DNA from 3 places in the Streptomyces sp. NPDC028305 genome. Region 3 is predicted to be linked to each of the others. Evidence: riboswitches for the same ligand, from Rfam matches in the RefSeq annotation. Region 3 holds a riboswitch; each other region holds the start of a gene.
The links. A riboswitch is a leader RNA that binds a small molecule or an ion and turns the genes downstream of it on or off. The one in region 3 is predicted to bind cyclic di-AMP.
Positions count from the first base shown of each region.

Region 1: it holds a riboswitch for cyclic di-AMP, as region 3 does, so the genes downstream of both, ACZ4WQ_RS39125 (C40 family peptidase) here and ACZ4WQ_RS25430 (M23 family metallopeptidase) in region 3, are expected to answer to the same signal.
Region 2: it holds a riboswitch for cyclic di-AMP, as region 3 does, so the genes downstream of both, ACZ4WQ_RS35025 (transglycosylase family protein) here and ACZ4WQ_RS25430 (M23 family metallopeptidase) in region 3, are expected to answer to the same signal.

Region 1 is NZ_JBVHTN010000010.1:336,962-347,353, reverse strand. Features, by position in the region: gene ACZ4WQ_RS39140 (esterase/lipase family protein) at 1-5, shown strand, start outside; gene ACZ4WQ_RS39135 (M23 family metallopeptidase) at 189-1,847, shown strand; gene pcrA (DNA helicase PcrA) at 1,941-4,433, opposite strand; cyclic di-AMP (ydaO/yuaA leader) riboswitch at 4,590-4,765, shown strand; gene ACZ4WQ_RS39125 (C40 family peptidase) at 4,774-5,982, shown strand; gene ACZ4WQ_RS39120 (L,D-transpeptidase) at 6,059-6,706, opposite strand; gene ACZ4WQ_RS39115 (hypothetical protein) at 6,874-7,227, opposite strand; gene ACZ4WQ_RS39110 (C40 family peptidase) at 7,547-8,578, shown strand; gene ACZ4WQ_RS39105 (homoserine dehydrogenase) at 8,627-9,700, shown strand; gene ACZ4WQ_RS39100 (alpha-hydroxy acid oxidase) at 9,731-10,392, opposite strand, start outside.
Region 2 is NZ_JBVHTN010000008.1:375,180-385,571, forward strand. Features, by position in the region: gene ACZ4WQ_RS34985 (carbohydrate kinase family protein) at 1-633, shown strand, start outside; gene ACZ4WQ_RS34990 (extracellular solute-binding protein) at 684-2,114, shown strand; gene ACZ4WQ_RS34995 (carbohydrate ABC transporter permease) at 2,111-3,028, shown strand; gene ACZ4WQ_RS35000 (carbohydrate ABC transporter permease) at 3,025-3,849, shown strand; gene ACZ4WQ_RS35005 (DUF72 domain-containing protein) at 3,875-4,633, opposite strand; gene ACZ4WQ_RS35010 (hypothetical protein) at 4,630-4,869, opposite strand; partial or broken gene ACZ4WQ_RS35015 (phosphoribosyltransferase) at 5,020-5,652, shown strand; gene ACZ4WQ_RS35020 (dsRBD fold-containing protein) at 5,679-5,972, shown strand; gene ACZ4WQ_RS35025 (transglycosylase family protein) at 6,039-7,349, opposite strand; cyclic di-AMP (ydaO/yuaA leader) riboswitch at 7,355-7,537, opposite strand; gene ACZ4WQ_RS35030 (DUF4232 domain-containing protein) at 7,917-8,621, shown strand; gene ACZ4WQ_RS35035 (hypothetical protein) at 8,857-9,027, shown strand; gene ACZ4WQ_RS35040 (HEXXH motif domain-containing protein) at 9,157-10,392, shown strand, end outside.
Region 3 is NZ_JBVHTN010000006.1:25,855-36,246, reverse strand. Features, by position in the region: gene ACZ4WQ_RS25440 (DUF6227 family protein) at 1-311, shown strand, start outside; gene ACZ4WQ_RS25435 (PP2C family protein-serine/threonine phosphatase) at 427-1,674, shown strand; cyclic di-AMP (ydaO/yuaA leader) riboswitch at 1,961-2,087, shown strand; gene ACZ4WQ_RS25430 (M23 family metallopeptidase) at 2,099-3,262, shown strand; gene ACZ4WQ_RS25425 (aldo/keto reductase) at 3,439-4,398, shown strand; gene ACZ4WQ_RS25420 (hypothetical protein) at 4,475-4,798, opposite strand; gene ACZ4WQ_RS25415 (hypothetical protein) at 4,912-5,388, opposite strand; gene ACZ4WQ_RS25410 (P-loop nucleotide/nucleoside kinase family protein) at 5,868-6,401, shown strand; gene ACZ4WQ_RS25405 (hypothetical protein) at 6,470-6,841, shown strand; gene ACZ4WQ_RS25400 (DUF397 domain-containing protein) at 6,827-7,048, opposite strand; gene ACZ4WQ_RS25395 (helix-turn-helix domain-containing protein) at 7,048-7,860, opposite strand; gene ACZ4WQ_RS25390 (ATP-binding protein) at 8,094-8,744, shown strand; gene ACZ4WQ_RS25385 (hypothetical protein) at 8,828-9,559, opposite strand; gene ACZ4WQ_RS25380 (hypothetical protein) at 9,859-10,392, shown strand, end outside.

The DNA.
Region 1 (10,392 bases), on a different contig from region 3:
CGTGACAGGGCCGGAAGTTGCCGAACAGTAATCGAACACCCGGCCAAATTACGGCGTCCAGTCCACCGAAAGGCGGCCAAATGCCCGTGCCGGCGTTACTCAAAACCTGATGAAGATTGTCGCCGTCCCAAACTGGCGGGTACAGTCGCCGCTAATTCTCCTGCTGCCGAGGCGAAAGAGAAGTGGTGGTGAACGACCGTCACCCGTCGGGGATCACAACCTCGACCGTCCCCGCTCCCGACGCCTCATATCCGTACTACGAGGCATACGACCAGCAGGGCACAGCGCACGGCTACGCCGGGTACGACGGCTACTCCACCGGCAACTTCGACGGCCTCGCCGCCTCCTACAGCGACGGCGACCCTCTCTTCGGCGCCCTTCCCGGCAGCCATGACGGCGGCGGCTACGGCACCGGCCACGATGGCTCCGCCAGCGGGCAGTACGACGCCACGCAGTGGGGCAGCACCGGCGGCGCCTATGACTCCGGCACCTATGACACCACCGCGATGTGGGCCAGTTCCGGCGTCCCGCTGTCCGGCACCATCCCGGCCCAGCAGGGCTCCGACACCGGCGGCCAGTGGGACGCCACCGCCTGGGACACCTCCGGCCACCACGACCTGACGGCCGCCCAGGTCCCCCAGTCCGCCCAGTCCGCCGAGTGGGACGGCACCGGGCAGTTCGACACCTCCGGGGTCGACACCGGGCAGACCCAGTTCTGGGACATGAGCGCCTACGCGACCGTCGACGAGTCGCAGTACGGCCAAAGCGAATACGGCCAAAACGATTACGGCCAGGGCGAGTACCAGGAGGGCGGGTACGAGCACGGCGGATATCAGCAACAGCCCGCCGAGCACCCGTACGCCGCCCCCGAGGCGGAGCCGGAACCCGGGGCGGCGGCCGTGCACCAGGCCGAGACCCAGACCTCCCTCATGGTCCTGGACCTCGACTCCCCCCAGGCCGGCACGGCCGACTCCGCCGATTCCCCCGAAACCACCGCCCCCTCGGACCTCGCCGACTCCGCCGACGACGCCGACTTCGAGGGCGACAGGACCACCGAGTCCGAAGCGGTACAGCTGCCCTCCCCCCGCCGGGAGAGCGGCCGCAGCCGTCGCCGCGCCCCCTCGGCCCGCCCCAAACGCTCGGCGCTCCTCACCGTCGCCGTCCCCTCCGTCTGCGCGCTGGGCGTCACCGCCGTGGCCGCCGCCTCCGTCAGCAACCTCGGAGACGACAAGAAGGACGCCAAGACCACGCAGGCCGCCGCGGACACCCCGCCGGTCAAGGCCTCGGTCGCCAACAGCAAGCTGGACACCCAGCTCGCCGCGGGCCTCGAGGACGCCGATGACTTCCGGGCCCGCGCCAGCCGCACCCAGGAGCGGATCGACCTCCGGGCGCGCCAGGCGGCGGAGAAGAAGCGCAAGATCGAGGAGGCCGCGCGCAAGGAAGCGCTGCGGCCGAAGTTCGCGCTGCCCGTCGCGCAGCACGGCCTGAGCGCCACCTACGGCCAGGCCGGCATCAACTGGATGTCGGTGCACACCGGCATCGACTTCCCGGTCAGCTACGGCACGCCGGTCATGGCCGCGACCGACGGCACCGTACGCACCCAGTGGAACGACGCCTACGGCAACATGGTCATAGTGACCAGCCCGGACGGCACCGAGACCTGGTACTGCCATCTGAGCAGCGCCAAGATCCGGGGCGGCACGGTGAAGGCCGGGGACGTCATCGCGTACTCCGGGAACTCCGGCAACTCCACCGGCCCGCACCTCCACTTCGAGGTGCACCCCGGCGGCGGTTCGGCCATAGACCCGCTCTCGTGGCTGCGCAGCCACGGCCTCGACCCGACGTAGGCGTAGGCGTACGCGGCCTAGGCGTCGCAGGCATAGGCGCCCTGGGCGGCGGCACCGCGGCCCGCGCGGGCCGCGGTGCACCCCCCTACAACTTCACAGCTTCTCTACCGGTGCGTATCTCAGCAGCAGCCGCTTCGGCTTCTCCCCTCCGAAGTCGATCGTCGCCTCCGCGTTGTCCCCGCTTCCCTTCACCGCGACCACGGTGCCGAGCCCGAACGCGTCATGGGTGACCCGGTCGCCGATGGCCAGCGCGACCACCGGCCGCTCCTTGGCCCGCCGCGTGGCGAAGCCGGCGGCCCCGGCGCCCGCCCTCGAACGCGACGAGGACAGCGAGGACGCGACCCCCGCGGCGGCCCCGATGGCCCCCATCGACGCCGACGGGGTGGCGGGCCCGGTGCGCTGCCAGCGCACATACTGGTCCGGGATCTCCTCCAGGAACCGCGACGGCGGGTTGTACGCGGGCTGCCCCCAGGCGCTGCGCATCGTCGACCGCGTCAGATAGAGCCGCTCACGCGCCCGCGTGATGCCGACATACGCCAGCCGCCGCTCCTCCTCCAGCTCCTTGGTCTGGCCGAGCGCACGCATATGCGGGAAGACCCCGTCCTCCATACCGCTGAGGAAGACCACCGGGAACTCCAGGCCCTTGGCGGTGTGCAGCGTCATCAGCGTGATGACCCCGGCGCCCTCGGCGTCGTCGTCCGGGATCTGGTCGGAGTCTGCGACGAGCGCGACCTGCTCCAGGAACTCCGCGAGCGTGCCCGGGGTCTCCTCGCCGCGATCCTGCTCGTACTCCAGGGCGACGGCCGCCAGCTCCTGGAGGTTCTCGATGCGGGTCTCGTCCTGCGGGTCCGTGGACGCCTGGAGCTCCGCCAGATAGCCCGTGCGCTCCAGCACCGCCTCGACCACGGTGGCCGGCCCCGCCCCCGACTCGGCGATCGTCCGCAACTCCTCCATCAGGACGTTGAACCGCTTCACCGCGTTGGCCGAGCGGGCCGCCATGCCGTATGCCTCGTCGACGCGGCGCAGCGCCTGCGGGAAGGTGATCTTCTCGCGCTGCGCCAGCGCGTCGATCATCGCCTCGGCGCGCTCGCCGATGCCGCGCTTCGGCACGTTCAGAATGCGGCGCAGCGGGACGGAGTCCTCCGGGTTGGCCAGCACCCGCAGATACGCCAGGACGTCACGGACCTCCTTGCGCTCGTAGAAGCGCACGCCGCCGACGACCTTGTACGGCAGGCCGACCCGGATGAAGACTTCCTCGAAGACACGGGACTGGGCGTTGGTCCGGTAGAAGACGGCGACGTCTCCGGACCTGGCGTCGCCCGCGTCCGTCAGCCGGTCGATCTCGTCGGCGACGAACTGCGCTTCGTCGTGCTCGGTGTCGGCCACATAGCCGGTGATGGTCGCCCCGGCGCCGGCGTCGGTCCACAGGTTCTTCGGGCGCCGGTTCTCATTGCGCTCGATGACGGCGTTGGCCGCGCTGAGGATCGTCTGGGTCGAGCGGTAGTTCTGCTCCAGGAGGATGGTCGTGGCGTCCGGGTAGTCCTCCTCGAACTGGAGGATGTTCCGGATCGTGGCGCCCCGGAAGGCGTAGATCGACTGGTCGGCGTCGCCCACCACGCACAGCTCGGCGGCCCCGAGCACCTCGCCCTCGTCCGCGCCGCCGTCCGCGGCGGCCACCGGGCCCGGCCCGACCAGCTCGCGCACCAGCGTGTACTGCGCGTGGTTGGTGTCCTGGTACTCGTCGACCAGGACGTGCCGGAAGCGGCGGCGGTAGTGCTCGGCGACGTCGGGGAACGCCTGGAGCAGATTGACCGTCGTCATGATGATGTCGTCGAAGTCGAGGGCGTTGGCCTCGCGCAGCCGCGACTGGTACATCACATACGCCTCGGCGAGCGTCTTCTCGAAGCCGTCCGCGGCCTGCCCGGCGAAGGTCTCCTCGTCGATCAGCTCGTTCTTCAGGTTCGAGATCTTGGCGCTGAAGGACTTGGGCGGATACCGCTTCGGGTCCAGGTCGAGATCCCGGCACACCAGCGCCATCAGCCGCTTGGAGTCCGCCGCGTCGTAGATCGAGAAGGAGGAGGTGAAGCCCAGCTTCTTGGACTCCCGGCGCAGGATGCGCACACAGGCGCTGTGGAAGGTCGACACCCACATGGCCTTCGCGCGCGGGCCGACCAGCTCCTCGACCCGCTCCTTCATCTCGCCCGCGGCCTTGTTGGTGAAGGTGATGGCGAGGATCTGGCCGGGGTGGACCCCGCGCGCGCCGAGCAGATACGCGATGCGGTGGGTGAGCACCCTGGTCTTGCCCGACCCGGCGCCCGCGACGATCAGCAGCGGCGAGCCGGTGTGCACCACGGCGGCCCGCTGCTGCTCGTTCATCCCCTCGAGCAGCGCGGACGTGTCCACCGCGGGCCGCGCCGCGCCGTCGCGGTAGTACGCCTCCCTGGGGACGGGCGCGTCGAACTTCCCGTCGAAGAGGTCGTGTGGAACGCCCTCAGCTGCGGGGTGGCCGTCGTCCTCGGGCGGCGGAGGCTCCTCGTCCGAGGGCCCGAGGTCCGCCAGGAAGCTGTCGTCAAAGAGGCTGCTCATCGCTCACCGAGTCTAGGCTGCCGCACTGACAGCGTACGTGCGGATGTCACGAAACGGTTTCGGGACAATTCGAACACCAGGCTTCACATGAGCCCCACAAGCCCACTACCGTCCTCGATCAGGCGGTCCGGAACCCGTCGGCGACCGCGTCGACACGGGCTGTCTCCGCCGAGTCCGGTCCCGCCGCGAGGCAGCCGGAGCCGGGGACCCAGAGGCACCACTGGGGTGAATCGGACCATGTGGCGACGTCGGCCGTCACCATCCGGTCCGTAGGGCAGCCTTCCGACGCCCGAACCCGACAGCTAACCCGGTAGGCGGTCCACGGAAGGAGTCGCCTCCCTTGGCGTCGCACCGCAAGCCGCGGACCCGAATACTGGACTCGGCCACCGGCCGCCGCACCGCCGTCGGCGTCACGACGGCCGCCCTCGCATCCGTCACCCTCCTCTCCCAGACGGCGAGCGCCGAGCCCGGCAAGCCGAAGCCGTCGGTCGAAGAGGTCAAGAAGAAGGTCGACACCCTCTACCACCAGGCGGAGTCCGCCACCCAGAGCTACAACGCGGCCAAGGAGCGCACCGGCCGGCAGCGCGCCAAGGTCGACCAGCTCCTGGACAGCGTCGCCAAGCGCACCGAGAAGCTGAACGAGGCGCGGCGCACCCTGGGCAGCCTCGCGGCCGCGCAGTACCGCAACGGCGGCATGGCCTCCAGCGCCGCGACGCTGCTGTTCGCCTCGGATCCGAAGGGCATCTTCGACCAGTCCCATCTGATGGACCGGCTGTCCAGCGGGCAGAAGAAGGCCGTCGACGACTTTCTGACCCAACAGGCCACGGCCGCCAAGGAGCGCACCAAGGCCAGTGAGAGCCTGGCCACGCTGACCCGCTCGCAACAGGAGCTGAAGACCCAGAAGCAGACCGTCCAGGGCAAGCTCACCCAGGCGCGCCAGTTGCTCTCGAAGCTGACCGCGGAGGAGAAGGCGCGGCTGGCGGCGATTGAGAAGAAGAAGGAAGAGGAGGCCCAGCGCAAGGCCGCGGAGCTGGCGCGGCAGCAGCGGGAGGCGGCGGCGAAGCGACAGCAGGAGCAGCAGGCGCAGCAGAAACAGCAGGAACAGGCGAGCGGCTCCAGCTCTTCGGGGTCCGCCGGCTCGTCCGGGTCTTCGGGTTCGTCGGGCTCCTCGGGCTCTTCGGGTTCCTCCAGTTCGCAGACCACCAAGGCCGACAAGGCCATCGCCTTCGCGCGTGCCCAGGTCGGCAAGCCGTACGTCTGGGGCGCGACCGGCCCCAACTCCTACGACTGCTCGGGGCTCACCCAGGCCGCCTGGAAGGCCGCCGGGGTCTCACTGCCGCGCACGACCTGGGACCAGGTGAAGGTCGGCACGCGGGTGTCGACCGCCGACCTCCAGCCGGGCGATCTCGTCTTCTTCTATGACGACATCAGCCATGTCGGCCTCTATATAGGCGACGGAATGATGATTCATGCCCCGAAGCCGGGTGATGTGGTGAAGAAGGCGCCGATCACCGAGATGCCGATCTACGGCAGCGTCCGGCCGGCGTAGCGGCTTCCCGGGTCCCGGAGGGCGGTCGGCCCACCGGGACCCGGAACCCGTCTCCCGGGACCCGGGAGACGGTGGCTCAGGTGCCGGGCTTGCGGCCGTACACGTAGACGTCGTCGCCGTTCCGCAGCAGGCTCCAGTACTTCTTGGCGTCCGCCTTGCGCATGTTCACGCAGCCGTGGGAGCCGGGCGGCGACCACACGCTCCCCGAGATGGAGTGGAAGGCCTGGCCGCCGTCGAAGAACTGGCTGTACGGCATCGGGACGTCGTAGATCGTCGACCAGTGGTCGATGTTCCGCCAGTAGATCTTCTTCAGCCCGACCCGGGTCTCATACCGGTCGCGGCCGGTGCGCACCGGCACCGGGCCGTACACCAGCCGCGAGCCGTCCTGGATCCAGCTCAGCTGGCGCGTGAGGTCCACACAGGCGATGCGGCCCTTGTTGGTGGGGCACTTCCTCGCCTTGTTCGGGTTGTGCCCGGCCGCCTTCTGCGTGTTGATCAGGTTCATCACGCCCCAGGTGACCGGTCCCGCATAGCCGATGGTCGGGCTGATGCCGTGGTTGACCTGGAACTTCTGGATCGCGAGGCAGTCCGCCCGCGACTGCCGCCCGTCCACCGGGCGGCCCAGGAACTTCTCCACCTTCTTCTGATACGGCCCCGTGCTCGTCGTGCACGACGAGGCGGCCTGCGCCGGAGTGGCCAGCGCCACCGCCAGCGGCACCACCATCCCCGCTACCCCCAAGGCCACGCCTGTCCGGCGGCCCCACGCCGCAAGTACCCCCACTATCCGCTCCCTTCGGCTGCCTTGCCCGATGAGACACACAGTGGGGACAAAAGGTTGCGCGGAACCTGACAGGAGCGGTCAGGCCCCAAGGGCGGTGCTCAGGGCGGTGCTCAGGTCCACAGGACGGCGACGAAGATGTTGGCCGTGGTCAGCAGCCCGACCGTGCCGAGGGCCGCGGCCTCCACCTTCTCGTCGTCGCGCTTCACATAGACCAGCCCCAGGATCACGATCAGCAGCGCCAGCTTCACGCCGATCTTGATGTTGTTGACGCTGTTGTCGTCGGCCTGGTTGAGCCCCACCAGCGCGGCGCCGGTCACCAGCATGGTGAGAGCGCCGTGCAGCATCCCCGGGGTCATCCGGCCCTCGCCCGCGCGCATCGGCTTCAGCTGCGCCAGGAAGCCGCCGAGCAGCGCGGCGATACCGACGATGTGCAGGCCGACGAAAACATTGATGAGGACGTCCATGACCTTGGAGCGTAGTTGGGCCCATATCAGCCCCCGGCAACCGGGTGGGCCACTATCGCCGCTTCGATCACGGCCGCCCTCGAGTCATCGGCGGCCCGGGCGCCGGGCGGTCGGTTACGGGCATCGGGGCGCCGAATCCGTCCACTCCCGTTCATCGCACCGCCCGCCCGCGGCCGCCCGCCTAGCTTCCTCCTCCAGGTGGCAGTCCGCCTCCCGTCAACCGAGGGTCCCCGCCTCATCGGCGGGCTGCCGCCTGCCCGACATCAAGCAACAAAGCACGCAACAGCACGCGAGAACGTGAAGGAAGGTGGCCGCCGCCGTGGCGTCGCACAGGAAGCCCAAGCAGCGCTCGCTCACCGCCGGCACCGCCTGGACAGCCGCCGCCATCGCCCTCGCGGGGGCCGCCACCACCGCCTTGAGCGGCACCGGCCACGCCGAGACCCGCCTCACCCCCGCCCAGGTGAGGGCGAAGGTGGACCAGTACCAGCGGGAGGCCGAGGAGGCCAACGAGAGATACAACGGCGCGAAGGTGAAAGCGGACCGGGCCCGCGAGTCGTTCGACGACCTGCGCGACGAGGCGGCCCGCCGGACGGCGCGGCTGAACGCCTCGCGCAACGCCCTGGGCGCCTACGCCACCGCCCAGTACCGCTCCGGCACCATCTCCCCGACCCTCCAGCTCGCGCTCTCCTCCTCCCCCGGGCAGTATCTGCGGCGCGCCTCACTCGCCGACCACGCGGGCAGCCGCCAGGCCGCCGCCGTCGCGGGGCTGGCCCGCCAGAGCCGGGAGTTACGCCAGGTGCGCGGCGAGGCGCAGGACCGGCTCGACCAGTTACGCGGCGCCCAGGCGGCGCTCGCCCGCCACCGGGGCGCCGCCCGTAAGAAGCTCGCCGCCGCCGAGGCCCTGCTCGACCAGCTGACCGGCGAACAGCGCCGCCGCTACGAGGCCCAGGGCGCCCACGGCGCGGACACCGGGCTCGGCACCGCCCCGTACGCCCCCGTCTCCGGCCGCGCGGCCCGCGCCGTCTCGTACGCGTACGGGGCGCTCGGCAAGCCGTACGTCTGGGGCGCGACCGGCCCGCGCGGCTACGACTGCTCGGGGCTGACCCAGGCCGCCTGGCGGGCCGCCGGGGTAGCCCTGCCGCGCACCACCTACACCCAGATCAACGCGGGCCGGCGGGTCTCGCGCACCGAGCTCGCCCCCGGTGACCTGGTCTTCTTCTACTCCGGCGTCAGCCATGTCGGCCTCTACATCGGCGGCGGCCGCATGATCCACGCCCCGCGCCCCGGCGCGCCCGTCCGCGTGGCGCCGATCGACCAGATGCCGTTCTCGGGCGCGACCCGGCCCGCGTAGCGTTCTCCTGGATCAGCGTCGAGCCGCGCGCGAAGGAGACCCGCACCCGTGTCGGACGAAACCGTCGCCCAAAAGCCGGCCCCAGCGGCCGTCGTGCTGTCCGGCTACGGCCCGGTCGGCCGGGCGTACGCCGAGCACCTGGCCCAGCACGGCGAGGCCCTGGCACGCCGGTACGGGGTGCGGCTGCGCCTGGCGGCCGTACGGGCCCGCTCGGCCGAGTATCTGCCGCCCGCCGACGGGACGCCCACCGACGGGACGCCCGCCGACAGCACGGGCACCTGGGCGCCGCTGCCGCCCCGCTCCGCCTGGGGCCCGGCCCTGCCGCTGGCCGGGACGCTGGACCGTACGGGGGCCGGGGTGCTGGTCCAGTGCGTGCCGTCCTCCCCCGAGGTGTGCGACCAGGCGGCCGCCGAGGCGCTGCTCGCCCTGCGCCGCGGCGTGCATGTGGTCACCGCCACCAAGAGCCATCTCCTCAGCCACTGGCGGGAGCTGGGGCTCGCCGCGGCGGCGGGCGGCTCTCTGATCAGGATCTCGGGCGCCACCGGCGCCGCCCTGCCCGCGGCCGACCTGGCCAGGGCGGGCGTACGCGGCCTTGGCTGCCGCTCCATCCGCGCCTGCCCGAACGGCACCGCCACCTTCGTACTCGACCGCCTGGCGGCCGGAGACTCCCTGCCCGACGCGGTCGCCGAGGCACGGCGGCGCGGCATCGCCGAGGCCGATCCCAGCGCCGATCTGTCCGGCTCCGACGCCGCCACGAAGGCGCGGCTGCTGGCGGCCCTGCTGTGGGGGTGGGACGCCTCGGCGATCCGTACCGAGACCGAAGCGGTGGACGAGGGCGCGGCGCGGGCCGCGCGGGCGGCCGCCGCCTCGGACCACCGCCTGCGGGCGGTCGCGAGCGCGACCGCCGACGAGCCGCTGCTGGTCCGCGTCCGCCTGGAGCGGACCGCTCCCGGCGACCCGCTGCACGCGCTCACCGGGCCCGAGAAGGCCGTGGTCTACGGCTGCCCGGACGCGGGCGACATCACCGTGAGCGGCGGCCGCTCCAGCCCGCTCGGCGCGGCGCTCGCCATGGTCAAGGACACGCTGGACGTGGCCGCGCCGCGGCGCCTCGGCTTCGGGTGAGACGGGGCCACGGTGCCACGGGGCCCGGGCTCAGGCGACGAGGTCGGGGGTGAGCGCGGCCGGGTCCGCGGCGCCCAGCAGGGTCATGGTGTGGGCGAGTTCGGCGGTGAGCCGCTCCACGGCCTCCTGAACCGCGGCGGCCCCCTCCGTGGCCAGGCCCCACAGCGCCGGGCGGCCGACGAACACCGCGCGGGCGCCCAGCGCGAGGGCCGCGGCGATGTGCTCGCCGCGGCGCACCCCGCTGTCGGCGTACACCTCGACGCCGGTGCCCGCGAGCGCCTCGGCCACGCGCGGCAGCGCGGACGCCGAGGTCACGCTGCGGTCGAGCTGGCGGCCGCCGTGGGTGGAGACCACCACGCCCGCGCCCCCGTGGTCGGCGACGACCCTGGCGTCGTCCGCCCGCAGCACCCCCTTGACCACGACCGGGAGCCCGCTGGTCTCGCGCAGCCAGCCGATCAGGTCCGGCGTCAGGTCCGGTTCCGACTGGACCTCTTCGCGCGGGAGCACCTGGCGGCCCTCGAGGTTGACCAGGCGCACGGTCGGGTCGAGGTCGGCGGCGCGCTGCTTCTCGCCGCGGCGGCCGAGCACCGGCAGGTCGACGGTGAACAGCAGGGCGCGGGCGCCGTGGTGGGCGGCGCGCCGGACGAGTTCGGCGGTCAGGCCGCGGTCGCGGGTGACGTACACCTGGTACC
Region 2 (10,392 bases), on a different contig from region 3:
GAGCCGGGGCGGCAGGAGGAGTGGGTGCGCCAGGCGCACGCCCAGGGCAGCCGGATCTTCGCCGACGTGGGCTGGGACGACTCCGGCCGCTGGGACCTGGCCGCGCTGCCCGACCTCGCGTACGCCCACGCCTTTCTGCCCAACGCGGCCGAGGCACAGCGCTACACCCGCACCGACACCCCCGAGCAGGCCGTGCGCGCGCTGGCCGACCTGGTGCCCATCGCGGTGGTCACCAAGGGCGCCCAGGGGGCCGTGGCCATCGACTCGCTCACCGGGGAGAGCGCCGAGGTGCCGGGGCTGCACGTGGCCGCGCTCGACCCGACCGGAGCCGGCGATGTCTTCGTCGCGGGCTTCATGACCGGCACCCTCGCGGGCTGGCCGCTCGCCGACCGGCTCGCCTTCGCCAACCTCACCGCCGCCCTCTCGGTCCAGCACTTCGGGGGCTCGCTGGCCGCCCCCGGCTGGGCGGAGGTGGCCGCGTGGTGGGCGCTGACGGCCCAGACCGCCGGCGACGGCGCGGCCTGCGGCGAACTGGCGCACCGCTACGGGTTCCTGAACGAGCTCATTCCCGCCGGGGTGCGCGAGTGGCCCCGCCTGCGGGCCCAGCCCACCATCGGCTTCCGGGGCGAGTGACGATGCCCGCGGGTCCCCCGATACGTCCGACACGCCTCAAGGAGATGTCCATGGGATTCCCCCGTACCGGCGCGCGCCGCGTACGCCGGAGGGCCGTGACGGCCCTGCTCACCGCCGGGGTGGCGCTGCTGGCCTCGGCCTGTGTGCCGGGCACCGACGGCTCCCAGGCCTACGGCCCGGGCGGCGGCCCCGCCGTCGCCGTGCCGGACCCGGCCAAGGCCGGGAAGGTCACGCTGACGGTCTGGGACCAGGAGATCCGGGGCGGCACCAACGGGGAACTGGAGCAGCTCAACAAGGAGTTCGAGCGCAAGTACCCCAATGTGAAGATCAAGCGGGTGGCGCGCAGCTTCAACGACCTGAAGACCACGCTGAAGCTCGCCGTCTCGGGCAACAACCCGCCCGATGTGATCCAGGCCAACCAGGGCTACCCGGACATGGTGTCCTTCGTCCGGGCCGGGCTGCTCGCCCCGCTCGACAACTACGCCGGGATCTACGCCTGGAACACCCGCTACCCGAACACCCTGCTCAACCTCAACCGGGTCTCCGCCGACGGCACCGACTTCGGCACCGGCCGGCTCTACGGCATATCCCAGACCGGCGAGTACATAGGCATCTACTACAACAAGGACGTGCTGGCGAAGGCCGGTGTCAAGCCGCCGAAGACCTGGAGCGAGTTCACCGCGAGCCTGGCGCGCCTCAAGGACCGCGGCAAGCTGCCCATCCAGTTCGGCAACCTGGACAAGTACCCGGCCATCCACACCTTCGGCGTGCTCCAGGGTCAGCTCGCCGCCACCGAGGTCCGTGACACCGTCCTCGGCCGCGGCACGGGCTTCGACACCGCCGCCACCAAGGACGCGGCGGCCACCCTCGCCGACTGGACCAAGCGCGGCTACCTCCCCAAGGGCGCCAACGGGCTCGGCTACGACGACGCCGCCAAGAAGTTCTCCGCCGGCGACGGCGGCTATCTGGTGACCGGCACCTGGCTGCTGGCCGACCTGAAGAAGGGCATGGGCGACAAGCTCGGCATGATGGTCCCGCCCCCGGCCTCGGCCGGCGGCGCCCCAGTGACCACCGGCGGCCAGGGGCTCGCCTGGTCGATCACCTCCCGCTCCAAGCACCCCGAAGTCGCCGCCGCCTACCTCGACTTCATCACCAACAAGCACGCGGCCGATGTGATGACCGAGCACGGCGTGCTGCCCGCGGTGCCCGGAACGGCCGCCGAGCGGGTGGACCCGGACACCGTGGACGGCCAGATGATCGCCGGGTGGAAGCGGCTCAGCGCGGCCGACGGTCTTGTCCCGTACCTCGACTACTCGACCCCCACCTTCTTCGACACCATCACCGCCGCGCTCCAGGGCGTGATCAGCGGCAAGACCTCGCCCGGGGACTTCGCCGCCACCCTTCAGACGGACTACGGCGCCTTCATGAAGAAACAGCGCGAGCGCCACGCGGCCACCCCCGCCCCGGCGGAGCCGAAATGAAAAAACCTCTTCACTCGCTCAGCGCCGCCGCGTACCGGCGGCGGGCCCCGGGCGAGCCTCGCGCCATCGGCTACCTCTACATCCTGCCCGCCCTCGTCCTGTACGCCGCGTTTCTGCTCTACCCCTTCGGGCAGTCGGTGTGGCTGTCGTTCGTCCACTGGGACGGACTGACCGTCGCCACCCCCGCCGGATTCGACAACTACCGCGACCTGTTCACCGACCCCGAACTGCGTGCCCCCTTCGCACACGCGCTGCTGCTGCTCGTCTTCTACGCGGCCCTGCCGGTGGCCATCGGGCTGCTGCTGGCCGCCGCGATGTCCCGGGCCCGGGTCCGCGGCATGACCTTCTTCCGCACCGTCCTCTTCCTGCCCCAGGTCCTCGCGCTGATCGTGGTCGGCGTCGCCTGGCGCTCGATCCTCGCCCCGGACGGGCTGCTCAACGACACGCTCCGCGCGGTCGGCCTCGGCTCGCTCGCCCGCCCCTGGCTCGGCGACTACGACTGGGCCCTGCCCGCCGTGGGCGTGGTGGGCACCTGGGTCGGCACCGGGCTGTGCATGGTGCTCTTCCTGGCGGGCGCCCAGCGCATCCCGCGCGAGCTGTACGAGGCGGCCCGGATGGACGGCGCCGGGCCGGTGCGGGAGTTCTTCTCCGTCACCCTGCCCGGTCTGCGGCCGCAGATCGCGGTCGCGCTGACCCTGACCATCGTGGCCGGGCTGCGCAACTTCGACCTCATCTACATCACGACCAGCGGCGGCCCCGGAAACTCCACCTCCGTGCCCGCCTACGAGGTCTACCACCGCGCGTTCGAGACCAACCAGGTCGGCTCGGCGGCCGCCGTCGGAGTGGCCCTCACGGTCCTGATCTTCGTCCTGACCGTCACGGTCTCCCGGCTCGTGGAAGGGCGGCGGTCATGACCACGCGCCTCGAACGCAGTGTCACCTACGGCATCCTCGCCCTCTTCTCCGTCATCGCGCTCACCCCGGTCATCGGCATCCTCTCCACCGCCTTCAGCTCACAGGACTCCCTGGACACCGGCTTCTCACTGCCCCAGGGCGGGCTCCACTGGAGCAACTTCGCCGACGCCTGGAACCGCGGCCACTTCGGCACCTACCTCGGCAACTCGGTCCTGGTCACGGCGGTCGTGGTGGCCGCCACCACCGTGCTGGCGGTGCTCGCCGCGTACGCCTTCGGGGTGATGCGCTTCCCCGGCTCCACGGTGCTGTTCTACCTCTTCGTGATCGGCCTGACGCTGCCCCAGGAAGCACTGGTCGTGCCGCTCTACTTCGACCTGCGGTACGCCGAGCTCACCGACACCTACTGGGCCCTGATCCTGCCGCAGACCGCGCAGTCCCTCGCCTTCGGCGTGTTCTGGATGCGGACGTACTTCCGGGGCAGCGCCCGGTCGGTGATCGAGGCGGCCCGGATCGACGGCGCGAACACCTGGACCACGCTGTGGCGGGTCCTGGTCCCCATGGGCCGCCCGGCCATCTCCACCATGGTCGTCATCACCTTCATGTGGACCTGGAACGAGTTCCTGATGGCGCTGGTCATGGTCAGCGACGACGCCCATCGCACGGTCCCGCTCGGCCTGGCCTTCTTCCAGGGGCAGCACAGCTCCGACGCGGCGCTGCTCGCGGCGGCCTCGGTGCTGATCGCGCTGCCGGTGGTGGTCGTCTATGTGGCCCTCCAGCGCCGGTTCATCGAGGGCATGCTCGGCGGCGCGGTCAAGGAGTGAGCGGCGCCGGTCGCGGGGCGGCCGGTCACAGGGCAGGCGTGCGGCTGACCTCGCGGCCGCGCCGCTCCACGGCCCGGGCGAAGACCACGGCGTCGTGGACGGCCGCCCCGCCCGGGTCGTTGTTGAAGTACGCGTAGACATCGCCGCGCTCCGGCCAGGCATCGGCCACCCGGCGCGCCCAGGCGGTCAGCGACTGGTGGCTGTAGCGCGGCGCGGGCCTGGCCAGGCCGTGGTGGAAACGCAGATAGCCCCACCCGGCCGTACGCCACAGCGGGGTCACCGGCTGGGCGGCGGCGTCCGCCCAGCACAACGCGGCGCCGCGGCGCTCCAGCACCTTCCGTACCCCGTCGGACCACCATGAGTCATGGCGGGGCTCGACGGCCACCCGCGTCCCGGAGGGGAAGCAGCCGAGCGCCGCGTCCAGCAGCCCGCTGTCCGCGCGCAGGGTGGGCGGCAGCTGGAGCAGGACGGGGCCCAGCCGGTCCCCGAGGCCCTCGGCGTGCGCCATCAGCCGGGCGACCGGCTCCTCGGGGTCCCGGAGCCGCTTGATGTGGGTCAGATAGCGGCTGGCCTTCAGAGCCATCACAAACCCGTCGGGGGTACGGTCCCGCCAGGCGGCGAACTGCTCGCGGGTGGGCAGCCGGTAGAAGGCGTTGTTGGACTCGACGGTGGCGAACCCCCGCGCGTACTCCTCCAGCCACAGCCGCTGAGGGCAGCCGGACGGATACAGGACGTCGCGCCAGTCCTTGTACTGCCACCCCGAGGTGCCGACGAGGACGGTCATGCTTCGCCCGGGTGCCACGGCGGCCACTGGCCCGGCCGGTCGACCCAGTGGACCTGCCGCGGGTCGTCCAGGTCGATGTCCGGGAACAGCCGCCGCACCCGCGGCTCGAACTCCTCCCGCTCCAGCGGCTCCCAGCCCGGGCCGCGCAGCCACACCCGCCGGTATCTGGTGTCCGCGTCGTACGCGTCCACGAAGACGAGATGGCCGGACTCGCTCGGATCCGTGGCGTTCTCCATGTTTCCAGGGTGGGCCGCGCCGGCCCGCTTCCGCGCGTCGGCGCGGCCGACCGGGTCCCCGCCGGTTTGCGGACGGGGGAATCTTCGGATGGAGTCGTAAGGACGGGGCGGGTTTCCCGGCCCCGGGTCTCCCTGCGCTGGGGGTGAGTCATGATCTTCGTCGACCGCGCGGACGCCGGGCGGCGCCTGGCCGCCAGGCTGCGCCCGCTGAGCGCCGAGGACCCCGTGGTGCTCGGCCTGCCGCGCGGCGGGGTGCCGGTGGCCTTCGAGGTCGCGCGGGAGCTGAAGGCGCCCCTGGACGTGATCATCGTCCGCAAGCTCGGCGTCCCCTTCCACCGCGAGCTGGGCTTCGGCGCCATCGGCGAGGGCGGAGTGCGCGTGGTGCACGACGCGATCGTGCGGATGAGCCGGGCGGGCAAGGAGGAGCTCGCGGAGGTGGAGCGGGACGAGGAGGAGGAGCTGGCGCGCCAGGCGCGGCGGTTCCGGCGCGGCCGGGCGCGGGTCGCGGTCGGCGGCCGGACGGTGATCGTCGTGGACGACGGGATCGCCACCGGCGCCACCGCCCGGGCCGCCTGCCGGGTCGCCCGCGCCCAGGGCGCGGCCCGGGTGGTGCTGGCCGTCCCGGTCGCGCCGCCCGACGCGGCCGAGGCGCTGCGTCAGGACGCGGATGACGTGGTGTGTCTGTCGACCCCACCGGAGTTCTCGGCGGTCGGCGAGTGGTACCAGGACTTCTCGCAGACCAGTGACGCCGAGGTCGTCGACCTGCTCTCCCGGTCGACCGATCTGCCGGGTGGGGCGCATCCTGGTAAATGAAGCAGGAGGTGATGACCGCGATGGAGACGATCGTGGGATGCGACATCGAAATGGAGTTCCGTGAGCTCGGACCTCTCACCGAGGCGGTCGTCCGGCTGAGGATGCACGACGGGACCGAGATCCTGGCTCAGGGTCGCGCGAACCGGAATCCCGACGACCCGGCACAGCCGCGGGTCGGCGAGGAGATCGCGGCGGCGCGGGCGCTGAACAACCTCGCTCACCGGCTGATCTCGAAGGCGGGCGGTGACATCGAGGAGGTCACGCACGCGAAGGCACATCTGGTGATGTAGGGCCGGTCTGCCGCGGCGCCGGGCCGCGGCAGAGCACCCTTCACGACACCTTTCACATCGGATTTCTCAGATCTGGACGCCCTTGGAGCGGAGGTAGGCGAGCGGGTTGACGTCGGAGCCGTAGTCGGGCCCGGTACGTATCTCGAAGTGCACATGCGGCCCGGTCACGTTGCCGGTCGCCCCGGAACGGCCGAGCTGCTGGCCCCCGGACACGGACTGGCCGACGTGGACGGACAGCGCCGACATGTGCGCGTACTGGCTGTACATGCCGTCGGGGTGGCGCAGCACCACCTGGTAGCCGTACGCCCCGCCCCAGCCCGCGGCGACCACCTCGGCCGAGCCCACGGCCCGCACCTGGGTGCCGGTGGCGACGGGGAAGTCGACCCCGGTGTGGTGGCCGCTGGACCAGTTGCTGCCGGAGACGCCGTAGGCGGTTCCGATGCCGTGGCTGGCGACCGGGGTGGTGAAGGACGAGGAGGAGCGCGCCGACGAGCCGGACTTCGCGGCGCGCTCGCGCGCCTTCTGCGCCTGCTCGATCCGCTGCTTGGCCGCCTGCTCGGCCCGCTGCTGCTTGGCCCGGTCCGCCTGCTCGGCGCGCTGCTTGGCTTGATTTGGCTGTTCGGCCCGGGGCCGGCTCTCGGGCGTCTTCGCGGCCGGGGACCCGCTGCCGTCGAGGGTGAGCTTCTGACCGGGGTAGATCAGGTCGGGGTCGCCGCCGATGACGCGGCGGTTGGCCTCGTAGAGCCGCTGCCAGCCGCCGTCCACATCCCGGGCGTCGGCTATCCGGGACAGCGTGTCGCCGCCGACCACGGTGTACGAGGCGGCGGAGCGCCCGGTGGCGGCCGCGCTCTGGTCGACGGCCTTGGTGGTGGCCTTCGGAGCGGCCCGCGGGGCGTCCTTCGGCGTGACCTTCGGTGTGGCCTTCGGGGCCGTCCTGGGAGCGGCCTGGGAGGAGCCGGAGGAGCCCGAGGTGCCGGGGGAGACGTCAGCGGGCTGGCCGCCGCGGGTCAGGCCCGCCTTGACCGAGCAGACCGGCCAGGCGCCGGGCCCCTGGGCGTCGAGCACCTTCTCGGCGATGGCTATCTGCTGGTCCTTGGAGGCCAGGTCGGCCCGGGACGCGTAGGTCGTCCCGCCGAACGCCTCCCAGGTGGACTGGGAGAACTGGAGGCCGCCGTAGTAGCCGTTCCCGGTGTTGATGCTCCAGTTGTCGGTGGACTCGCACTCCGCCACCTTGTCCCAGGTGTCGACGGAGGCGGCGTTCGCCTGGCCGACGCCTATGAGGGGCAGCGCGACCCCGGCGCCGCCCGCGGTGAACGCGAGCGAGGCGCGGGAGACGCGTCGGGGCCGGGGCCGTCGGTGACGTCCGCGTGCAGCCATTGAGCTCATCCTCTCCTGACGCCTGCGAGGTGAGCTGTCGGGTTCGGGCGGGAGCTGCCCGGCCGCGCCTTCCCCGGTGCCCCCCGGCACCGCGGCGCGACTTCACCCCTAGCCGTACCGCCCGATGTCGTGCGGCACGGCGCCTACCTGGTTCCCCCGCTCCTGCCGTGACAGGTCGTCGTGTCACCCCTCCACCACGGCAGGACTCGGCGCTCCGGCGGAGGAGGACCCGCCGCAACGAATGCGCCGGGTGCGGCACAGTAAACACACCGTTTTGGTCACGACAAGGTCTCGACGGACCTGTGTCCTGAAATCGATCACGCCGCTGATGAAATGTGACCCGGGTCACGGCTTTCCGGATGGGGTGATTGCGGCCCGGAATCCGTAATGCCGAATTGCCGTAATTATGTGATTAATGCTGGGGCCGCGCGGCGGAGTCGCATATCGACCGGAATAAGGGCGCCCATCGAGGGAAGGGGAGTGGGAAGGGGAACGGACGGGGGCTGTCGGGGCACTCGGTGCGGCGGCCGACGAGCCGCCGGAGGCCCGACCCACAGGAGGTTGGCCATGACACAGCCACACGGCGGGGCGCCCGCGAGGCGCCGGCCGCCGGTCTTATCCATATCCGCGCTGGTCGTCGGCGCCCTGGCCGCGGTCACCGCCTGCGGCTCCGATACGACGTCGGGGGCGCCCGCGCCGCCCGGCTCGGCCGGCAAGTCCCACTCGGCCACGGGCACCGCCCGGCCCGGCACCGCTGCGCCCAGCACGGCCCCGCCCGAGGCCGATCCGGCCTCGAAGGCGCCGAGCGCGGCCGAGCCGTCCGTCACCACCGAGGCCGGCTCCGCCGCCCCGCCCGCTGTCCGCCGCATCTGCTCCAAGGATCAGCTGAAACTGTCCACCGGCCGGGCGGATATCGGCGCGGGCAATGTCTATGTCCCCCTGGCCTTCACCAATACCGGCGCGGCCAGTTGCACGCTGACCGGGTATCCCGGCGTTTCGCTCCTCGACGCCCCCGGCGCCGCTATCGGCGACCCCGCCACCCGCCGCGGACCGGGGCGCCCCACGGTCGTCCTGAAACCCGGCGACAGCGCCTACGCGAGTCTGCACACGGTGAACAAAGGCCTGTCCGACAAGCCCTGTTGGCGGACCGCGGCCGAAATTCGGGCCTACCCCCCGGACTCCCACCGCTCCATCAAGGTATCCGCGCGCTCCTTCCGGGTCTGCGGGGGCGTATTCGAGGTCACCGCCGTCGAGCCGGGTTCCCAGCCCTGAACCGGGGCACCACGACGGGGCGCGGACCGCCGCCCCCGCCCCGCGCCCCGCCCGGACGCGCCGGAAATGAATTGGCCGGGAAGCGCGGCCACATGACGCCCTTGGGTGTCCGAAAATCTTGATGGCCGCGACACCCACTGGCCCCTTTCGCCCTTCCGCAATCATTATCGGGTGGGCCACCATGTGAAGAGGCCTCGCCTGAGCCGGCACGGAGCGTCTAGAGGGGAACGATGTCATGGAGCGAGCGGCGACCGGGGTCGAGACGGAGCTGGTGGACCTCTCGGGAACGACGCTCGAAGAACTGGGGGACAGTCAGGAGTTCACCCTCGCGACCCGGCGGTTGCTCGAACTCGTACAGTCCCCGCCGACGCTCGCGACCGCCGCTGATGCCAACCAGGGTTGTTGACGTAGTTCCGGCGGTGGCACACCAGTATTCACTCCATCGAGAAAGGCGGCCATGCCGGCGGACTATTCAGCTGGCCCTCCCTCCCCGCTTCCGGCTCTGCGCCGCACACAGCCGCTCACCGCGTCCCCGATGAGCCGTCACCACCGGCTGTCCACGGCGTGCCTCGACGAGCTGACGCGCGGTGGCGGAGGCGCGGCGGCGATCGCCGAGTTACGGGCGGGCCAACGCAGCCGCCTCATGCTGCTGCTACGCGCGTTGACCGACCTCGCCTCCTCCCATCCCCAGGTGCCAGGGCCGCTGTCCGCGCCGCGTGATGCATGGGAGCTGCTGATACGGGCCGAGCGGCGCAGCCCGTCGAGCGCGGAGCAGTTGCTGCTGCACCCCCAGATCGGCGCATGGCTCAGCCGCTGCCTGCGCAGGCTGCGCGGCGTCGAGGGTGAGACGGCCGATGAGGTCCCGCTATGGCTGGAGACCGGCTATCTGCACACCGTGGCCGCCTCGGCGGCCCTGCTCGCGGGGATCGAGTTCCGGATTGCGGTCGGCGTCAGGGACGGCGGGGTGATGCTTCCCGCGCTGGGCTTCGTCGAACTCGCGGGCTGCGATTCCCCCGTCGCCGAGATCTCCGCCGATGGCGCGGGCGATCGGAGGTTGCGAGCCGATTCGCACACGGTGCTGCTGCCTTCCGACCTCACCCTGGACGCCAAGGGCTGGCACCCCCTGAGACGGCTGCACGGCCGACACCCCGTCCACCCCTGCTCGCCCTACCTGGACGACCTCGACCCCTACCGGGACTTTCTGCGCCCCACTGCTCCCGCGCGGCTGAGCGAACCGGAGGCACGGCGGTGGCAGCAACACTTCGACAGCGCCTGGGCGCTCGTCGCGGGGCAGAGCAATGTGGATCCAGCCGGTGTCGCCGACTGTCTGATCTCCGTCGTGCCCGTGCGCTATCCCGCTCGGGCGGAACCGTTCAGCGCCTCGTCACCCGAGGCCTACGGCTGCGTGCTGCTGAACCCTCCGACCGATCCGGCCACCCTCGCGGCGTCACTGATCCATGAAGCCCAGCACGTCAAACTCAGCGCGCTGCTGGACCTGGTGCCCCTGATGCACGGCGGCATGGAGGAGATCCACTACGCGCCCTGGCGCGCGGATCCCCGCCCATTGCGCGGTCTACTGCATGGTGTGTACGCCTTTCTGGGCGTCACGGCATTCTGGCAGTCCCGCAGGTATGCACCGGACGAGAGCACACAGACCGCGGAATTCGAATTCGCGCTGCGGCGCTCGCAGACCTCGCACGGGCTGCGGACGCTGCGCGCCCATGCGGAGCTCACCGCCCTGGGCGACCGATTCTTGCGGGGGCTCGAAGAG
Region 3 (10,392 bases):
GCCGCGTCCTGCGCCGCGCGGAGAACCCCGACCGCCCCGGAGCGGCCACCGAGCAACTGCTCTCCACGGCGTTCGCCCATGACATCGCTCTGGCCCCGAAGCCGCGCCGCCGCTCCGGCGGCCCCGACGCCACCTGGTGCCGCTTCTACGAGCACGCGTTCCTCCTGGCCGGCGGGGACGAGATCGTGCTGTGGGAGCTGGAGCACAACCTGACCGCCGACGGGCGGCTGGTGTGCGAGGTGTATCTCGACGAGGTCTCCGCCGAGCTGGCGGCGGACCGCCACGCCCGGGCGCTCGGCGTTGACCTCTGACTTCTCCCGCGCGCACCCACCTGGCCGACACCGACTCGCACGCCGCCCCGCCGACCCGGAGCCTGGTGGGGTGGCGTAAGAGGAGCAGAGGACCAGGGGAAAGCGAGAGCGACCGGTGCGGGTGCGAGGGAGCAGGGCTCGTACGGGCGCCCGTACGAGCCCGCTCAAGGGACCGCGTACAAGGCGGCGTACGAGACCGCGTACGCGACCGCGCGCACCCGGGCGCGGGGAACCGCGCGCGGACGGGCCCCGCGCGGGCGACGAGGCGCCCGGGGGCGCCGCAGGCCGCCGCTTCGCGCCCTGGCTCCCCGGCATCCTGATCGCGGGCGGGATCGCCTTCGACCTCGGCACCCCGCCCCAGTACACGGCCGCCCCCTTCCTCGCCGCCGCCCCGCTCGTCGCCGCTCCGTTCTACTCGCCGCGGCTGACGGCCGTCACCGCGGCCGTAGCGGTCGCCGCCGCCTGCCTGCTGGCCGAGTTCCACGGCGTCGGGGACTGGGCCCAGGCGGCCACCGAGGTCGCCACCGTCGTGACGGTCGCCCTGCTGGCCCTCCTCACCAACCACGTCATCCACCGCGGCGGCCGGCGGCTGGCCTCGGCGCGCGGCATCGCGGAGGCGGCCCAGCGCGCCGTCCTGCCCGCGCCGCCCGCCCGCCTCGCCGGCCTGGACGTCGCGGCCCGCTACGTGGCCGCGGAGCGCGATGCCGCGATCGGCGGCGACCTCTACGCCGTGCAGGACACCCCGCACGGCGTACGGATGCTCATCGGCGACGTACGGGGCAAGGGGCTGGGGGCGGTCGAGGTGGTCGCGATCACCATCGGCGCCTTCCGGGAGGCCGCCGAGCAGGAGGCGACGCTGGAGGGGCTCGCGCTGCGCCTGGAGCGGGCGTTGCAGCGGGAGCGGGCCCGGCGGGGCGACATCGAACAGTCCGAGGGGTTCATCACGGCGGTGCTCGCCGAGATCCCCCGCGGCGACTCCCTCCTCCGCCTCATCAACCGCGGCCACCCGGCGCCTCTCCTGCTGCACGCCGACGGCTCGGTGTGCAGCCCCGAGCCCGAAGTACCGGCGCTGCCGCTGGGGATGGGCGACCTGGGGGCGTGGCCGGACCGGGTGGAGGAGCTGCCGTTCGCCGAAGGGGTGACCCTGCTGCTGTTCACCGACGGCGTGAGCGAGGCGCGCGACGAGCGGGGCGTGTTCTACGACCCGGCGGTCCGGCTGCGCGGCCTCGGCTTCACCGGACCGGTGGAGTTGCTCGACGCGTTGGTCGCGGACGTGGAGCGGCACACGGGCGGCGGGACCGCGGACGACATGGCGCTGCTGGCGCTGCGCCGCTCCCCGGTGACGCCCGGCACCGCGCCTTAACACGCTCCGTAGCGGACCATGATCATTACGGATAACGATTGACGCACGATCAGGTCGAGGGCGTTTCCGGGTGCGCTTGGACAGCCGCCGACTCGCCCTCATCTGTCCCATGTTCGGCGTTAAGTTCACCTCAAAGGTTCCTCTGATTCCCGGGAACGGCTTGGAATCAGGTCACGCCTTCTATTAACGTTCGATAACGCAGCGCGGTCGTCACAACCGCCGCAAGAGGCGGCACCGCGCGCCGTCGCCGAATCCCGCACGCACGGCAGCACCCAGCAGCAGAGCGACAACAGCAACACCAAGGGAACCGGGGAACCACCAACCTTGGGGTGAATCGGGTCGAACCTGACCCGTAGGAGACCTTCCTGCTCCGAACCCGTCAGCTAACCCGGTAGGCGAGAGGGAAGGAAAGGAGTGCGCCCGCGTGGCGTCCAACAGGTCTGCCCTTGAAGAAGCTCCGACCCGCCGGTCCGGTGTCGACACCGGTACCGGGACCGCGGTCCGCTACGGCTCCTGGTTCGAACCGGCCGCCAAGGCGGGGGCCGACCAGGACACCGAGACCTGGGAGGAGTGGAATCCCACCGAGGAGTCCATAGCCCCCGTACGCGGCAAGCACCGCGTCCCCAAGCAGCGCGGCGGCACCATGGCCCGCAGCGGCGCCGTCCTCGGCGTCGGCGTGATCGCGGCGGTCGGCGCCGGCGGGATGGCGACCGCCAAGGACCGCCCCAAGGCCCCCATATCCATGCCGGACCTGGCGCACGTCGCCGGTCAGGTGCAGGACGCCCTCCCCGACGCCAAGGACCTGCCCGGCATCGGCGCGCTGTTCTCCGACTCCGGTTCCGACTCCGACGGCTCCACCACCGCCACCCCCCTCTCCACGGCCGGCCTGACCTCCGAGGACGAGGAGAACGGCGCCACCGACGCGGGCGAGGCACTGCGCGCCCGCATCCTCCAGCAGGCCGAGAACCAGCAGAACGCCGCCGACGAGTCGCAGCGCGACGCCGCGGCCGACGCCGCCGCCAAGCAGGCCGCCGAGAAGGCCGCCACCGCTGCCAAGAAGGCCTCCGACGCGGAGGCGAAGCGCAAGGCCGAGGCCGAGGCCAAGAAGAAGGCCGCCGAGGCGGAGGCCAAGCGGAAGGCGGAGGAGGCGGCCAGGAAGAAGGCCGAGGCCGAGCGCCTGGCCAAGCTCGCCGCCCAGTACACCCTGCCCGTCGCCTCGTACACCCTGACCGCGTCGTTCGGCCAGGCCGGCGACATGTGGTCGGCCGACCACACCGGCCAGGATTTCGCCGCCCCGACCGGCACCCCGGTCAAGGCGGTCCACGGCGGCACCATCACCTCGGCCGGGTGGGCCGGTTCGTACGGCTACCGCATCGTGCTCAAGCTGAACGACGGCACCGAGATCTGGTACTGCCACCTGTCGTCGATGGTCCGTACGTCGGGCTCGGTGACGACGGGCGAGGTCATCGGCCGCGTCGGCGCCACGGGCAACGTGACCGGCCCGCACCTCCACCTGGAGGTCCGCCCGGGCGGCGGCAGCCCGATCAACCCGATGCCCTGGCTCCGCGACCACGGCCTGACCCCGTGACCGCCGCGCTCCCGTCCCCGCAGGCCCTATAGACCGGTCCGACCGGTCCGGCCCCCGCACCCCGGCGGCCTTGGCGCTCTCTCCCCCCTTGACGCCAAGGTCGCCGGTTTTTTTCGCGAGGGTGAACCCGCTCAGGGATGGGAATACGCCCTTCCGCCACCGCGCTGAAATAACGCATGGCTGACAACAAGCAGACCGACAACCGCAAGCAGCTCGGGGACCTGTCCGTGTTCCCTCTGTCACTCGGCGGGAACGTCTTCGGCTGGACGGCGGACGAGGCCGAGTCCTTCGCCGTGCTCGACGCCTACGTGGCGGCGGGCGGCAACTTCATCGACACCGCGGACGTCTACTCCGCGTGGGTGCCGGGCAACTCGGGCGGGGAGTCCGAGACCATCCTCGGCAACTGGTTCGCCTCCCGCGGCAACCGCGCCGACATCGTCCTCGCGACCAAGGTCGGGGCCGGTGTCCCGACCCCCCGCGGCCTGTCCGCCGCGGCGATCAAGACGGGCGTCGACGAGTCCCTGAAGCGTCTGCGCACCGACTACATCGACCTTTACTACACGCACTACGACGACACCTCGGTGCCGGTGGAGGAGATCATCTCCACGCTGGACGAGCTGGTGAAGGCGGGCAAGGTCCGCCAGATCGCGGCCTCCAACATCTCCGCCGAGCGACTCGAGGCGTCCCTGGACTTCTCGGCGAAGGAGGGCCTGGCCCGCTACGTGGCCCTCCAGCCGCACTACAACCTGGTCTCCCGCGACACCTTCGAGGGCCCGCTCGCCGATGTCGCCGCCCGCCACGGCGTGGCGACCGTCCCGTACTACGCCCTCGCGTCCGGCTTCCTCACCGGCAAGTACCGCCCCGGCGCCAGGGTCGACAGCGCCCGGGCCGAGGGCGCGGCCAAGTACCTGGACACCGAGCGCGGCCAGAAGGTCCTCGCCGCCCTCGACGACGTGGCGGCCAACCACGGCGCCCAGCACGCGACGGTCGCCCTGGCCTGGCTCGCGGCCCAGCCGACGGTCGTGGCCCCGATCGCGAGCGCGCGTACGGTGGACCAGCTGCCGGCGCTGCTGGCGGTGGCGGAGCTGAAGCTGACGGCGGAGGAGCTGGCGCTGCTGACGTCGGCGTCGGAGTAAGGCCGCGGCTTCCGCAGAGCACAAACGGCGGGGAGGCCCTGACGCCTCCCCGCCGCACAGAAGCTCATCACGCCCCTCAGGCCGGGGCGGCCGCCCCGGCACTCCGCCGATCGGCGGCGGCCCAGGACGCGGCGGCGACCCCGCCGGCCACGGTGAGGACGGACGGCCAGGCACCCAGCTTCTTGGCCAGCGGATGCGACCCGGCGAAGGCCGCCACGTACAGCCCGCTCAGCGCCGCGGCCGTCCCGGTCCCCGCCTTCTGCCGCCACCCACGCGCGGCCACCACCCCGGCCGCCGCCAGGGCCACCCCACCCAGCTGCCGCTTCTTGGTCCAGCGCGCGACCCCGTACCCGCCGACGAGCCCGCCCGCGGCCACCACACCTGCCGGAATTCCGGCCATGACCTCTTACCTCCACTGTGAGGGTCCAGTGCCTCGACCCTATGCCCGGCGCGGCGGCCGTACGCGCCGACGAGGTCATGATCAAGCACCGACTCCGCAACAGCTCCGGGCCACTACCTCCCCACGCGCCAACTGAGCACGGCGCGCGGCCCGCTCCCCCCGGACAGCCTGGTGCCGAACGCCCCGCCGCCGTCCGTGCTGAAGCTGTTCATCCCGCTGTACGGAACGCCGAAGGTCAGCCGGGTCGCGTGCCCATTGCGCCAGCTCGCGTCGCAGTTCTTCGCCGTGTACTCGACACTGCCCGCGACCCCCCGGAGCGACCCCGCCCGGGACCGCGCCCTGAACCCGCCGTCCTGCCCCTTGCCCAGGGTCGCCGAGGGCCGCTTGACGAATTTCCCCGCCGTCAGCCCGTAGTCGGTGCGCACCAGCCGACACCCCGAAGCGTTGTGCATACGCACCTCGAACCGGCGGCCCCGCGCCTCCTCCCGCCCCCCTTCACCGACCGCCACCGCGGACCCGCAGACGGCGGCCGACACCGCGACCACCGCCCCGGTCACCACAGCTGCGGCCCAACGCGTCAGTGTCCTCATGGCGGCCTCCTCCTCATCTCCCAGGTGCCACCACGATGCCGACCCCCGCCGAAACCCCACCGGACCGACACGACCCCCTGCCCCGCATGGCGGTCAACGGGCGGCGGCCCGCACCCCGGCGTCAAGCGCCCCCCACCCAATCCACGTAACCCTCGTGCTGGATGAACATCTCGACGATGTTCCCCTCGTCATCCCAAGCCCGCCGCTCATTCCCGAACTCCTGCAGCCGCTGAGTCCACGAGAGCGGAATCCCCGGAACTCGAAGGTGACCATCCCGCCCGCCTCCACATCCACCTCCCGCTCCACCAGCCCCTCGACGAAGGCCACAGCGGCGGTGGCGCCGTGAATCTCCTACCTGAAGTCTTCGGTGTCCTCGCCGTCCTCATCGACGAGCGTCATGTCGATCAGGTCCTTCACCTGCCACATCGCGCGGCCCTCCCCCTCGTGTGGTTCTCATGAGGCCACACGACACTGACATCGTGACCGACAACGCCTTCGTGATCATCTCCGGCCTGCCGGCCAGCGGGAAGAGCACCCTGTCCCACGGCCTCGGCGACCACCTGGGATGGCCAGTCATCGACAAGGACGCCATCCTGGAGACCCTCTTCGATTCTCTCGGCACCGGTGGCCGCACATGGCGCCACCAACTCAGCCGCGCAAGCGACGACATCCTCTTCACCATCGCCGCCCGGGCCCAACACGCCGTCCTCGACAACTGGTGGCACCACGACACCGCACCCGAACGGCTGCGTCGGCTCAATGCCCGCCTGATCGAGATCTTCTGCGACTGCGACCCGGCACTCGCCGCCGAACGTTTCCAGCGACGGACTCGCCACCCTGGCCACCTCGACCCGCAGCTCACCCCCGAGCAAGTCGCCGAACGCGTCGCGACGATCCGCGCCACCTACCCGGGCCCCCTCCGACTGGGCGGCCCCCTGCTGACCATCGACACCGGCCGACCCCTCGACATCACCGCCGTCGCCAAGGAGGTCACCGCCCTCCTTCATGCCTGACCTGCTCAAGGCAGGTGATCGCGGACGGCGGCGTGGGAGTACGCCTCGTCCGCCCCTACGCTCGGCACATGGGTGTATCCCTTTATTACCAGGCGTGCCGAGCGACGCCGCTGACCGAAGCCGAGGGAGCCGAGGTGGCGCGCATCACCGCCATCCGCCAGGCGACCTTCCCGTACGAGGACGAGGAGAGCCTGTACCTCTACGAGAACGACGGCTGCGAGCCGGGCGAGATCCTGGCCGGATCCACCAAGATGCCCCTCGACCCCGACCGGCTCATGCCGGTGCTCGCCCATGTGCTCGACTCCGTCACCGAACTGCGCCGGGCTCTGCCCGATGCCGAGTGGCGGCTACAGATGGACGACGTGGAGATCCCATGGGGCGAGGACGAGGGCTACGCGTCTTCTCTGCTGCACGAGCCGCCACCCTCAAAGCCCAGTTAGACCCCCACCCGCCGCCTGCCCGCGACGCACGGCCGCGACGAAGTCCACCCAGGCGCGAGCCGAGAACGCGAGCGCGGCCCTCTCCGGATCCTTGGAGTCCCGTACGGCAGTTCCACCGCTCGCCAGACCGGCGATCTCGACGCAGTTTCCTCCGCTCCCGTTGCTGTAGCTGCTCTTCTGCCACTGGAGGGGCGATATATCGGTCATCAATAGAGTCCTTGTGCCGCTTGTCTGATCAGGTCACTCGACCGCTGAGGACTCAAGGACAGAGCACGTAGATTGTCAAACGACTTGCCGTAGAGAGCGATTTCTTCCGGACTCTCCAGGTACACCGCGTCTGTCAGGCCGTCGCGGTACACCATGTCGGGGTCCTCCTGATCTGGGAACCCCAGGATCGTAAACGCGCCGACGGCGGGGTAGCTGCCAGCGTCGAACGGCAGCACCTGGATCGTGACGTTCTTCAACTGGCCCATGTCCAGGAGGTGCTCGAGCTGCGCGCGCATGATCTTGGCAGTGCCGATGGTGTGCCGCATCACGCTTTCGTGCACGATCGCCCACAGGTCGAGTGGCGTCGCGCTGGTGAGGAGGGCCTGCCGCTCCATCCGCACGGTGATCATGCGCTCTACATCGTCGGGGCCCTGGGCAGGTGTGGTGAGGTGGAGTTCCCGTGCGTAGTCGGCCGTCTGAAGCAGGCCAGGCACGAACTCGCACTCGTACGCCCGCAGCCCAGCGGCGGCCTGCTCCAGCCCGACATAGACCGAAAACCATGAGGGCACGGCGTTGCCGTAGGCATGCCACCACCCGCGCGTCTTGGACTGCTTGGCGAGTTCCTTGAGCAGTTCGCGGAGCTCGTTGGACGTTCCGTAAAAACGGCAGAGGGCATCGATGTCGGACGGTTGTACGCGGCCCTGTCCGGTCTCCAGGCGGTTGACTTTAGAGCCGCTCCAGTCCAGCTCCTTGCCCACCTGGTTGCAGGTGAGCTGGTGTTCTTCGCGAAGCTTCTTGAGCTCGATGGCCAAGCGGCGGCGTCGGGCAGTAGGCGATCCAGGCACATGAACTCCTCGTGTGGCAACGAATGTTCAGTCTTGTCGGACGGGCAGGAGCCCGTCAGTCACCCATTCGAGCGAATCCCTTCGTGCACATTGCACAGCGGGATGCGCGGTGCCATGCTCTCACACGGAGTAACCAAGAGCCACTAGCCGATCGCAACACGTGATCGCTGCAAGGCGGCGAGACCGTGAGGAGTTGAGAGATGGCCATCGAGGACTGCATGCCGAGGAAGGCCTGGCACTTTCCCTTCCTGGCGGAACCCGGTGAAGTCCCCGCCCTGCGTCGCAGCATGCGGATGCACCTGACGCGCTGGGGGCTGCCCGACCTCATCGACGCGGCGCTGATCTGTGTCAGCGAGCTCGTCACGAACGTCATCGTCCACGTCGGTGCCGGCACCCCCACGACGATGGCCGTCTCCATGAATGGCACCTACCTGCGCATTGAGATCCACGACCCGGACCGCCGCGCCCTGCCCACACTCCTGGGTGCGACGGCCACGTCCGAGTCGGGCCGAGGGCTGGCGCTGGTCACAGCGGTGACGGACCGATGGGGCGTGATGCCGACCGACGCCGGCAAGACCACCTGGTGCGAGATCGCCACGGCGCTACGCCGGGATGACGCTCACCTGGATGGGCCTCAAGTCGATCGCGCGGAAGCTCTGCTCACCCTCTATGGCCGGTCGGCGTCCCACGGAGGAACCTCGCCTCAACTCGGACGCGCGATCGCGGAAGAAGCGGCCATCGCCTTGATCGCGGACCTCCTCCACTGGTTCCGAGCACACGGCCAGGACCCGGACACGGCCCTGGACCGCGCTCAGCTGCACTTCGAAGCAGAGGTAGGGGTGGTGAGGTAGCCATCCCAACCCATGCTGAATCCCCTCTTATGCAGTGCGAACGTCCCATGCATGTGAAAGGGAAGGCGGCCCCTGCCGGCACCTCAGACTGCGGCTGCACGCAGCATCGCGCCGGCGTCATCGACCATCCCGTACTCGTGAAGCTCCAAGGCGGCGCGGATGACGTCCTTCTCAGGGTGGTCGCGCCCGTACATCGTGATCAGGGTGTCGGCCAAGTCGTCACGGTGCTCTCCCCGGAGAAGGGCGACTGAAGCAGCGCTCTCCAGGGGGGTCAGAACCTCCGCAGACTGACGCAGTACGGCCAGCGTCGCGTCCGGCGAGGTCGTTGCATCGAGATTCGCAGTCATGGCGGCAAGTTGTCGCGCAGCGGCCACATCGCGCGCTGTACGCTGCCGGTCCCCTCGTTGAGGGGGGACCGGCAGCGGTGTCATGTTCTTGCGGAAGTCAGCCAGCTCCTCCTCTAAGCCGGCCTTCGCCCCGAAGAGGTGCCGGTTGTCGCGCAGCAAGCGGCGGTTTCTGTTCCGGATACGGCGGATCCTGCGGTAGAGCGTGGGGCAGACGTTGCAGGGTTTCGTCTCGGCGGCAGCGCGTACCTCAAGCACGTCGTACACGGAGAAGCCGACGGCGCCTTCACCGCCTGCGCGCTCGACAGCAACTGCGTACAGCGCAACAAGGAATTCTTCCGGCGGGCGGTTCTTCCCGCTTCGATAGCGGGACAATCTGGTCTTATCTGTCGGGTATCCGTGCGAAGTAATGAGCTTGGCCGCTTCCTTGAGCGTTGCGGCTCCCAGATGCTGGAGCAGCTGGTTCACCATCTGGGCGAGCGCGCGTCTGCCCGGGGGTGTCTCATCGCTGAGCTTCGCTCTGGCTCGCATGCGACCCCCACCTGCCTGCTGTCGTTGTAGCCGGTCGTGTGCCGGTCATGTCAACCAAGTCTCCCTCAGGGCTAGTTGCGTATTCGCGTGCAACATGCGTTTTCGCTCGACCTTTTCCGGCTGCCGGTGCTCAATGGAGGTACCGCCGGAGTTCGGGGGCGGAACGCCGTGACCGCGTATGCATGTCGTGGTCATGACGTTTCTTAGGCGTGCCTGTACGGCTGAAAGGGAGACTCAGGATGGCGACGCTGCCGTCGTGGCAGGACAAGGAAAAGTTCGGGGGCAAGATTCGGGCGGCCTTGTGGCTGGAGACCGAGGTCGGAGAAGGCAACATCTTCACCAAGGCGCAGCTGCGTGAGGCATTCCCGGGCGAATCGCAGATCGATCGGCGGCTGCGGGACCTTCGCAAGCACGGATGGCGCATCGACACGAACCGCGATGATCCCGCCTTGAAGCTGGAGGAGCAGAGGTACGTCAGCAAGGGCGCTGAGGTATGGATTCCTGGCCAGGCAAAGGTCGCAAAGCACGAGAACAGCCTGAGTCCGGCTCAGCGCAACAAGGTGTGGCAGGCGGACAACTTTCTCTGTCGCAACTGTGGGGTCGGTGTAGGTGAGCTCTACGAGGACGGCATCGAGCAGTCGAAGCTGAACGTCGCCCGTCGCAGCGTCCGGCTGGAGGACGGCACCGTCGACGTGCAGTACGTCACCGAGTGCAAGCGGTGTGGTTCGGGCGGAGCGGATCGCGAGGTGGATCTGGGGGCGGTGTTCGACGGT